3 regions of the Paenibacillus ottowii genome follow, and region 2 is predicted to be linked to each of the others. Evidence: a T-box and tRNA genes for the amino acid it is inferred to sense, from the RefSeq annotation. Region 2 holds a T-box; the other regions hold tRNA genes.
What was found. The T-box of region 2 lies ahead of leuS (leucine--tRNA ligase). A T-box ahead of a tRNA ligase gene usually reads a tRNA of that ligase, here a tRNA-Leu.
Positions count from the first base shown of each region.

Region 1: it encodes a tRNA-Leu, which carries the amino acid that the T-box ahead of leuS (leucine--tRNA ligase) is inferred to sense. The anticodon was not compared.
Region 3: it encodes a tRNA-Leu, which carries the amino acid that the T-box ahead of leuS (leucine--tRNA ligase) is inferred to sense. The anticodon was not compared.

Region 1 is NZ_CP191577.1:3,864,282-3,867,420, reverse strand. It holds gene ACQQ6X_RS17950 (hypothetical protein) at 1-92, shown strand, start outside; gene ACQQ6X_RS17945 (hypothetical protein) at 230-451, shown strand; gene ACQQ6X_RS17940 (carboxymuconolactone decarboxylase family protein) at 565-894, shown strand; gene ACQQ6X_RS17935 (hypothetical protein) at 1,029-1,562, opposite strand; tRNA gene ACQQ6X_RS17930 (tRNA-Leu) at 1,768-1,852, shown strand; gene msrA (peptide-methionine (S)-S-oxide reductase MsrA) at 2,066-2,578, shown strand; gene ACQQ6X_RS17920 (divergent polysaccharide deacetylase family protein) at 2,705-3,139, shown strand, end outside.
Region 2 is NZ_CP191577.1:1,476,458-1,479,596, forward strand. It holds gene leuS (leucine--tRNA ligase) at 1-2,000, opposite strand, end outside; T-box leader at 2,063-2,320, opposite strand; gene ACQQ6X_RS06915 (class I SAM-dependent DNA methyltransferase) at 2,469-3,139, opposite strand, start outside.
Region 3 is NZ_CP191577.1:3,947,383-3,950,521, reverse strand. It holds gene ACQQ6X_RS18360 (hypothetical protein) at 1-449, shown strand, start outside; gene ACQQ6X_RS18355 (GNAT family N-acetyltransferase) at 531-1,040, shown strand; gene ACQQ6X_RS18350 (N-acetyltransferase) at 1,033-1,476, opposite strand; tRNA gene ACQQ6X_RS18345 (tRNA-Leu) at 1,853-1,937, shown strand; gene ACQQ6X_RS18340 (NAD(P)H-dependent oxidoreductase) at 2,030-2,560, opposite strand; gene ACQQ6X_RS18335 (winged helix-turn-helix transcriptional regulator) at 2,758-3,114, shown strand.

The sequences.
Region 1 (3,139 bases), 2.4 Mb from region 2:
AACAGCGAGTGTTGTCTGCACAAGTGCTGGACTTCTGGTACGAGAAGAACGATACAAAAGAACATGACCACAGTGTAAATCAGTCGGGATAATTTGTTGCTCTGTTGGCAATCCATATAAGTAGTAAGAGGAAAGAGACCTAAATGATTTGTTTAGGTCTCTTTTTAAACTTTTTGTATGCTACAAATTATGGTCGTTGGTTGAAAAAGTGGATAAGGAGGGAACGTGGATGATAATGGACGAAGAATTGGATGCTTATCGACTCTCCGGTGAAAAGGTACGCGTCGTACGCGATGGGTTGGAGTCCAACGATGTGGTTGGCATTGTATTGGCCTGGGATGATGAACAGGTGCTTATTCGACGCCAGAATCGACGTGTGGTCAAGTTGGATCGCAGCTATACATACCAGCCGTTCAGCGAGCCGCGTCACAATCCGGTAGATCTGGATTAAAACGAGATCGACATGGGGATTGGATAAAAAACGGGGCGTTCATTAGGCATATAGGAACTCTAAACCGGACACAGTAATAAAGGAAAACTCAACAGAGAGGGCGTGCTGTGTCAATGACGGTTATGGACGAAAAAGTACACGCATACAAGGATCAAATCAGCCATTTGGAAGATAAGTTGCCCGAGGTAGTTCATGCTTATCATCGTTTTACTGGAGAATGCTTTCAAGCCGGCAGTCTAGATGAAAAAACCAAGCAACTGATTGCGCTGGGTATTGGCTTATTTGCCAATAATGAGGTGTGCACGTTTTATCATGTGAATGAGGCACGCTCTAAAGGAGCCAGTGATCAGGACATTATGGAGGCCGTTGCTGTAGCTGCTGCAGTTGGTGGAGGACATGCTTTAAGCCAAGGTGTCACGCGTGTACAGAAGGCGCTGCATTAAAGCGAATTATTCAAACAGATATATTCTTACTCGTAATAACGAACATAGACTGGCCTGAACATGATGGTTAGTGAAAGAAGCTTCCGAGCACTGTTGGTGCCTGCGGAAGCTTCTTTTTGCGTGTAGTGCGGGGATTATGCTCTTTTGCTTGCAGCAAAAGCAGTAGGGCGAGAGGATTTATGCTTATAGGCAGAAGAGGATGTAACCCAGCTTCGCCCAACAACGCGTAGGGGTTTAGGGGTTGAGTTATTTGGTTCGGGGCGATATTTCTCTGGTAAAGGAAGGGCAGCCGTATGAGGCATGGAGGTAGGGAGCCCAAGATAAGCTCGCATTCGTTCATACATTTCTTTACGGAATGCGGGCATAGGCATACTGAACTGCTCTTTAGCGCTTTTATATATATAGGTGGCGTGAACGCCGGAGTGGTTTTGTTGTATGTCTAAAACACGAATCTGATACTTCTTAAATTCATGTTTAATTTCAGATAGCAGGATTCCGGTACGATCTATTCCTGCGTTAACCATTTCGACATAAAGATCAGGGGTTTTCAGCACGCCGCTTTCTTCAAGAATGAGACTGTCCCGCTCAAATACTTTTTGAATAAAGGTAAGAAGTAGATAACTTTTTACAAGAGAGCATTGATGCTGGGTAGTATCTGAAGAGATCATTACCATTCACCGCCTTAGGAAAATGTGATGATAATTCATAGTCATCGAAGTGAAGGAACCTATGTTCTCAAGAACTTATGTTCTTATATTAATATATTATTCCTTTATTATCAAGGATATAAAAGGTTTGACATCTTTATATGATCATGGTATGATCTATCTTGTCGCTAAGAAATTAATTTTTCGAGGTAGACACCAAATATATGCGGTCGTGGCGGAATTGGCAGACGCGCACGGTTCAGGTCCGTGTGGGCTAACCCCCCGTGGAGGTTCGAGTCCTCTCGACCGCATCCATTAGAAAAAGGTTTATAGAATTGCTCTTGTAGCATTTCTATAAACCTTTTCTTATATTTCGCGAAATTGCCAATTTACCAGCAAGGATTCCAATATAAGAACTTGAACTTTATTCAAGTATATAAACAATTCTTTTATAAGATTATCTTTTAAGATATGATGAATAATAATGCAATTCATGATGAAGCTATTGAAAGGTTGGATGACAGATGGAGAAAGCAACTTTTGCCGGTGGGTGCTTTTGGTGTATGGTGACTCCGTTCGAGGAGCAACCGGGCATTCATAGTATTGTCTCAGGTTACACTGGAGGGACGATTCCCGATCCGACCTATGAACAGGTTAAAACAGGAACGACAGGTCATTACGAAGTGGTGCAGATTACATTTGAGCCTGAGCTGTTTCCTTATGAGAAGCTGCTTGAATTGTATTGGCCACAAACAGACCCTACTGATGGAGAAGGACAATTCCAGGACCGGGGCACACAGTATAAACCCGCTATTTTTTATCATACGGAGCAGCAACGGGAGCTGGCGCAACAGTCCAAGGAACAGTTGGCGCAAAGCGGACGCTTTGATAAGCCGATTGTAACGGAAATTCTTCCGGCTACGATTTTTTATCCGGCAGAGGATTATCATCAAGATTATCATAAGAAGAATGTAAAGCATTATAAGGAAGATCGAGCACAATCTGGTCGTGATGAATTTATCGACAAGAATTGGTAATCTGCTTGAATATCCGTTATTAACCACGACAAAGGCAGATCGGGGATCACCCCTGAGTCTGCCTTATACATATTTAGACGAGGTTACTCACACAATGAAGGGACAGAGAAGGAGGCTGACCCGCAAATGAGTACACGACGGAAGTTACAGATTAGAAATCTAATAAAAAAGGCCTTAAAGGCGTCACGCAGACAGAAGGAGCCATCTTGTGCGCTTATACGCTCTGGGTGCTCTAGAATCCAAAAAGTTGTAGTACTTTGTATTTCAGTTTGTATGCTATTTATGGTCTGTAGAACTGCTGTTGCTGAAGCAATTGACCAACAAAACGAGCCGCAAAAGAGGGTTGCTGTCATTATTGACGACCTAGGAAACAATATGAAAGGGACAAAGGAGATTTTAAATTTACCCGTTAAAATCACCGTTGCTGTAATGCCTTTTTTGCCTACAACCAAGCAGGACGCTATGGAAGCGCATAAGCGTGGTCATGATGTTATCGTTCATCTGCCGATGGAACCAAAGCAGGGCAGACCTGAATGGCTTGGACCTGGAGCGATCAAGGCT
Region 2 (3,139 bases):
TTATGCCAAGTCCGTTTGAACTCGTCACTACCGCCGTCATTTTTAATTTTTTCGTTCAGGCTACCATCCTCGGAAACAAACAGGCGCCATACACGGGACAGAAAACGATGCGCTCCCTCAACCCCATTTTCATTCCATGGCTTGGTTGCTTCCAGCGGTCCCATAAACATCTCATAAATACGCAGCGTATCGGCGCCAAACGTATTTACAATATCGTCAGGATTGATGACATTACCGCGTGATTTACTCATTTTTTCATTGTTGTTGCCCAAGATCATTCCCTGGTTGACTAGCTTATAAAAAGGCTCTTTCGTTTCCACTACGCCGATATCATACAGCACCTTGTGCCAGAAACGGGCATACAGCAAGTGAAGAACCGCATGTTCTGCTCCGCCAATATACAAATCAACAGGCATCCATTCGCGCTGTTTCTCTTTGGATACAAGCTCTTTATCATTTTTCGGATCAATAAAGCGCAGGTAGTACCAGCAGCTTCCTGCCCATTGCGGCATCGTATTTGTCTCGCGACGTGCTTTCATACCTGTCTCAGGATCAACGGTTTCTACCCAATCTGTCGCATTCGCCAGCGGGGATTCACCCGTACCAGAAGGCTTGATATTCTCCATCTCTGGCAGTACAAGCGGCAGTTGATCCTCAGGCACTGTTTTGATCGTTCCATCTTCCAGATGAATTACTGGAATCGGCTCGCCCCAATAGCGTTGGCGGCTGAACAGCCAGTCACGCAGACGGTAGGTTACTTTTCCTTGTCCCTTACCCTCAGCTTCGAGCCATTCGATCATTTTCGGAATAGCTTCCTCATTAGTAAGCCCATTCAGCAGACCTGAATTGACATGCGGGCCATCCTCAGTGTATGGCTCTTTGTCCACATCTCCACCTTGAACGACCTCAGTGATTTTCAATCCGAACTTTTTGGCAAATTCCCAGTCACGTGTATCATGCCCCGGTACAGCCATGATTGCACCTGTTCCGTAGCCTGCCAGTACATAGTCCGCAATCCAGATTGGCAGCTTTTCACCATTCACCGGATTCACTGCGTAAGCTCCTGTAAATACGCCTGTTTTATCTTTGGCCAGATCCGTACGCTCCAGATCGCTTTTACGAGCAGCTTGTTCACGATACTGTTGCACAGCGTCCTTTTGCTCAGGTGTAGTAATCATATCGACCAATTCCTGCTCTGGAGCCAGCACACAGTAGCTTGCGCCGAACAATGTATCTGGACGAGTTGTAAATACAGTGAGTTGCTCGTCATAGCCTTCAATTGGGAAATGAACCTCTGCCCCGGTAGACTTACCAATCCAGTTCCGCTGCATATCTTTAATACTCTCGGACCAGTCCAGTTCCTCCAGATCGTCAAGCAGACGATCCGCGTATTCCGTAATTTTCAGCATCCATTGACGCATTGGTTTGCGGATAACCGGATGACCGCCACGCTCACTCTTACCGTCAATTACTTCTTCATTCGCCAGTACTGTTCCCAGTGCTGGACACCAGTTTACAGGCACTTCAGCTACATAAGCGAGACCGCGCTTGTACAGCTGGATGAAAATCCACTGTGTCCACTTGTAATAATCAGGATCAGTGGTGCTAATTTCACGGTCCCAGTCATATGAAAAGCCGAGTGATTTGATTTGACGCCGGAAGTTGTTTACGTTCTTCACCGTAATTTCGCGCGGGTGCTCACCTGTATCCAGCGCATGCTGCTCGGCAGGCAGACCGAAGGCGTCCCAACCCATCGGATGCAGCACGTTGTAGCCGCGCATTCTTTTATAACGTGAAACAATATCTGTAGCTGTGTATCCCTCCGGGTGGCCTACATGCAGACCAGCTCCAGACGGGTACGGAAACATATCCAAAGCATAAAACTTCGGTTTGCCCGGCTCTTCCCCAGTGCGGAACGTCTTGTTCTCATCCCAATATTTCTGCCATTTTGGTTCAATACTTTGCGGTTGATAGCCGTGCTTCGGCTGTGTGTCTGTCATTGTCTTTTTCCTCCTCAAACGGTATGCAACAAAAAAACCTCTGCATCCCGTAGCGTGTCAGCGCTAGGGACGAGAGGTTATATTCCCGTGGTACCACCCTAGTTAGCAGAAAGCGTTCTTCGCGTTCTACTCCCTTTGCACCTGATAACGGAGGTGATCCGATGCGTGTTAATAACAGGATGCCGACACCTATATAGTGCTTTCCTGCGTTGGGCGCATATCTCCGAGGCGAGTTCGCTTTGCACTGTCAACCGGCTTGCACCACCCGCCGGCTCTCTACATGTCCAGACAAAACTACTATTCCTCATCAGCGATTGTTTAACCGTTAATAATGGCACTATTATATTGAAAACCACGAAAAAAGTCAAATAAGGCACTGTAAAGTGAATATATAAATGCAAAAAGACGCCCTTCATATTCATCATGAAAAAGCGTCTTTCTTTTTATATTAGACTCATTGAATCCTAGCTATTTTACAGCGACATAAAACAGTCTCGCCGCGTCATCTTCTGCTTCTACCCATTCAAAATCCGCATATACCTTTACATCGCGAAAACCCGCTTTGGACAATTCTTCCTTCATCCAGTCTGGATCGTAAGCCCGCTGTACATGAATTTCCTCAAAACGCTGATACAGATCGCGACCTTCTTGTTCTGCTTTCGCAAAAATACTGAGATGATGTTCAATTTCACAACGGGGAGTGTCCAACGCACATGTCCAAATATACGAGATGGAGCGTTCATCCAATACGAATGGTTGTTCTTCATCATAACGCAAAAATGTCTGGGGATGGTGCACATCAAACAGAAAGGTTCCACCTGGCTTCAGACCAGCATACGTTCTGCGAAAAGTAGAAATGATATCTTCTTCCTCAAGTAAATAATTCAGGCAATCGCAAAAAGAAATGACAGAATCCACGGGCTCCGGTAAAATCCACTCCCGCATATCCTGTTGTATCCAGCGAACGCTTCCCTCACGAAACAAGCGCTGTCCCTGAGGAGAGTTTTCCATTTTGCGACGGGCTACTGCCAGCATGTCAGAGGATAAATCGATGCCAGCTACCTCGAAGCCTGAGTTAACCAATGGAATCGTAATTGAGCCCGTTCCGCAGCCCAGCTCGGCGATTGTATGTGGCATAC
Region 3 (3,139 bases), 2.5 Mb from region 2:
ATCTGGACTCACGTATTAACATTACGCAACGAATCGATAGATTGGAAATGTCGGTAATGTCGCGTGAATTTGGTATACAGTTCAGTCTGAGAGAACAGACGGGTGTGACGGCAGAGCTTCGACTAAAGATGGATTTAAACAACCTGGCCGCAGAAATTTTGGAAATAGAAGATCAAACTCCGGGGTGTAGCTTGTTGTTGTATTTTCATATGAAGATTCGAGAGATTGATACACAATGCAGCCAAATTGAAAATATACTGACTGAGATTTGGAAGCCCGATCTTCGCCCAGTACAGATGTTAAGTCAGATTTACGGTGAGAAGACATCTACATACCAAAACAGGATCGAACTCCGATTTTCCAGGCAAATTAACGAAGATCAGATGGAGGATATTCCAGAGTTGTTGGAACATATGTTGCTGACGCTTACGGAATTAAACAAGGTCTAACTAAAGTCTAAACAGCTCTCTTTCTCTTCATGAAAGACAGCCTGTCATTGGGGGAATTAGAGGTAAAGGAGCTAGGAATATATGATAAATGAACATGAATTTGCTGAAATATATGCGATTATGGAGTCTTCTTTTCCCGCATCAGAATGCAGGACGTTTGAGGGTCAAAAGGCTTTATTGAAGCATCCTAGCTATCGCATCATCACTGAAAAGAATGAGCAGGGCAACATAGTGGCCTTTTTGGCGGGCTGGGAATTCGAGCATTTTCGGTTTGTAGAGCACATTGCAGTAGATTCACGTATACGAGGTGGCGGATTAGGCAAAAAGCTCATAAGTAGATTTATCTCACGGTCTGATCAGCCAGTAGTGCTGGAGGTTGAGCCGCCAGTGGATGAATGGTCACAGAGAAGAATCGGTTTTTACGAACGTCTGGGGTTCCATTTGAACCATTTTGAATATGTACAGCCCCCTTTAAGAGAAGGACAGGCTGATCTGCCACTCCAGATTATGAGCCATCCAGATGCGTTGACTGAATCGGCGTTTACTCCGTTTAAAGAGATTTTATATGCCGAGGTATATGGGCTTAAGTAAGAGAATGTTTTGTCCATCCCATCACAAATTCCTTCTCATCCGTTTCGGTATCCACAGCTTCTGCTTGAATGGTAAATCCGTTTTTAGTATAAAAGTTAAATGCTTTCGTGTTGGACTGGTACACCTTTAATTGAATTTCCTCATGCTGTTGCTTAACCCAATCTAATAGTAATTTGCCATATCCTTTTCTTTGAGAATCAACACGTATAAACAGAGCAGCCAAGTATCCATCCAACATGGAAACAAAGCCGCCAATCGTATGATCATCTTGTATGATAACGTAGTTTTGAGCGAGGGGAAGGTACTTGTTCTCCATCTCGGCAGCTTGAGATTTCCAATACTGCGGAGCAATAAAATGGTGGGCTTCTATAGAAGCATCCAGCCAGATGGCTACCAGTTCCTTTAATTCTTCTACTTTCGCAGGTCTAATCGACATTGTAACGCCTCTTTTCACATTATGTAATCTTAATAAAGCTATGATGTTGAAATAAAAAAGGCCGTCCGTAGACGGCCTTTCTACCCGTGGCGCTTAATTAAAGCCTTGATCCGTATCCCGCGCCTCCGTCAACTCTGTAAATTAGAGAATAACGGACCGGGTAAGGGATACGCTCAACATATGATTATTGATGTTGACGCACCTCCTTTCCTGATACATTCATCCTACCATATCTGGTTGGTAATATCCAGTGATTGTCTTATATTTACTAGCATTATTCATAAAAAAAATAATATAAAATGCCTTGCTTTTAAGCTCTATTCAAGATATAATCTTAATTACGGTAATTAAAGACATTGCCATCATTACATAGTATGCGGTCGTGGCGGAATTGGCAGACGCGCACGGTTCAGGTCCGTGTGGGCTAACCCCCCGTGGAGGTTCGAGTCCTCTCGACCGCATTATACCTAACATTTACAGGTTCTTGGATTGGCCGAATGCCACCAAGAGCCTGTTTTTATATGCTTAAAATACTACGTGTTAAATAGCCATTTTATTTATACTGGAATATATACTTAATATAGTCCTTCGCACTCTGGTTAATGTCTTCATCACTTGCTTGAAACGAGGCTCCAAAGACAGCGAAATAGGGTAATGTCGTGGCGCCAACATGTACTGCGCTTGCTTTAAAAGGTGCTATAACTTCATCTACCGTAAATGTAACGGAACCAGTAGATAAGTAGTTTTCTTTTTTATCACCAATCGACATGGCGATCCCTAGCTTCTTTCCTTCTAACTTATCACCTTTTGAACCATAAGCCCATCCATGCGTAAAAACATCATCAAACCACTTTTTTAATAAAGGAGGGTAACTATACCAATATAAAGGGAATTGAAATATGATATTGTTATGTGCTTCAAGTAACTTTTGTTCTTTCAAAACATCAATGTTCCAGTTTGGATACTCTTTATAAATTTCATGAATTGTAATTTCATTGGTATATTGAAGTAATTCTTGTTTCCATCTTTGATTTACTCTGGAATCTTCAATATTCGGATGTGCTAAAATCACGAGAGTCTTCATCATAAATCACCTTTCTTACATAGCATCTTTTGCATTTTGGGGATACGTCTTATTATTCTGTACGCTATAAAAAAAGTAAATACACACAATAAAGTAATATAGTTACTTGAAAGTGTGCATGGTACATAGAATAAAGATATGGGATTATAGAATTAATTAGATCAACTTAGTTATTTTAGCGTTGAAGAGGTGGTCGTATGAAACAATATAATTTAGGCATAGAAGCAACACTTGAGATCATCGGGGGTAAGTGGAAATCTTTAATCATATGCTTACTAATGTCTGGTAGAAAGAGGACAAGTGAATTACAGCGTAGTATTCCAGGCGTTTCTCAAAAGGTTCTTATACAGCAGCTCCGTGAACTTGAGAAGGATGGCATCGTTGGCAGACATGTGTATAATCAAATGCCTCCAAAAGTGGAATATTATATAACGGAATATGGTATAACAGCAAATGAAATAATTGATTTAATGTGTACCTGGGGAAGAACGAATATCAAAAAAAGACAACAGCAAGGAGAAGATGTGACGTTGCTAGAAAGTGAGTCAAAATGAATAGTGGAGTGAAAGAGCGCTGTAG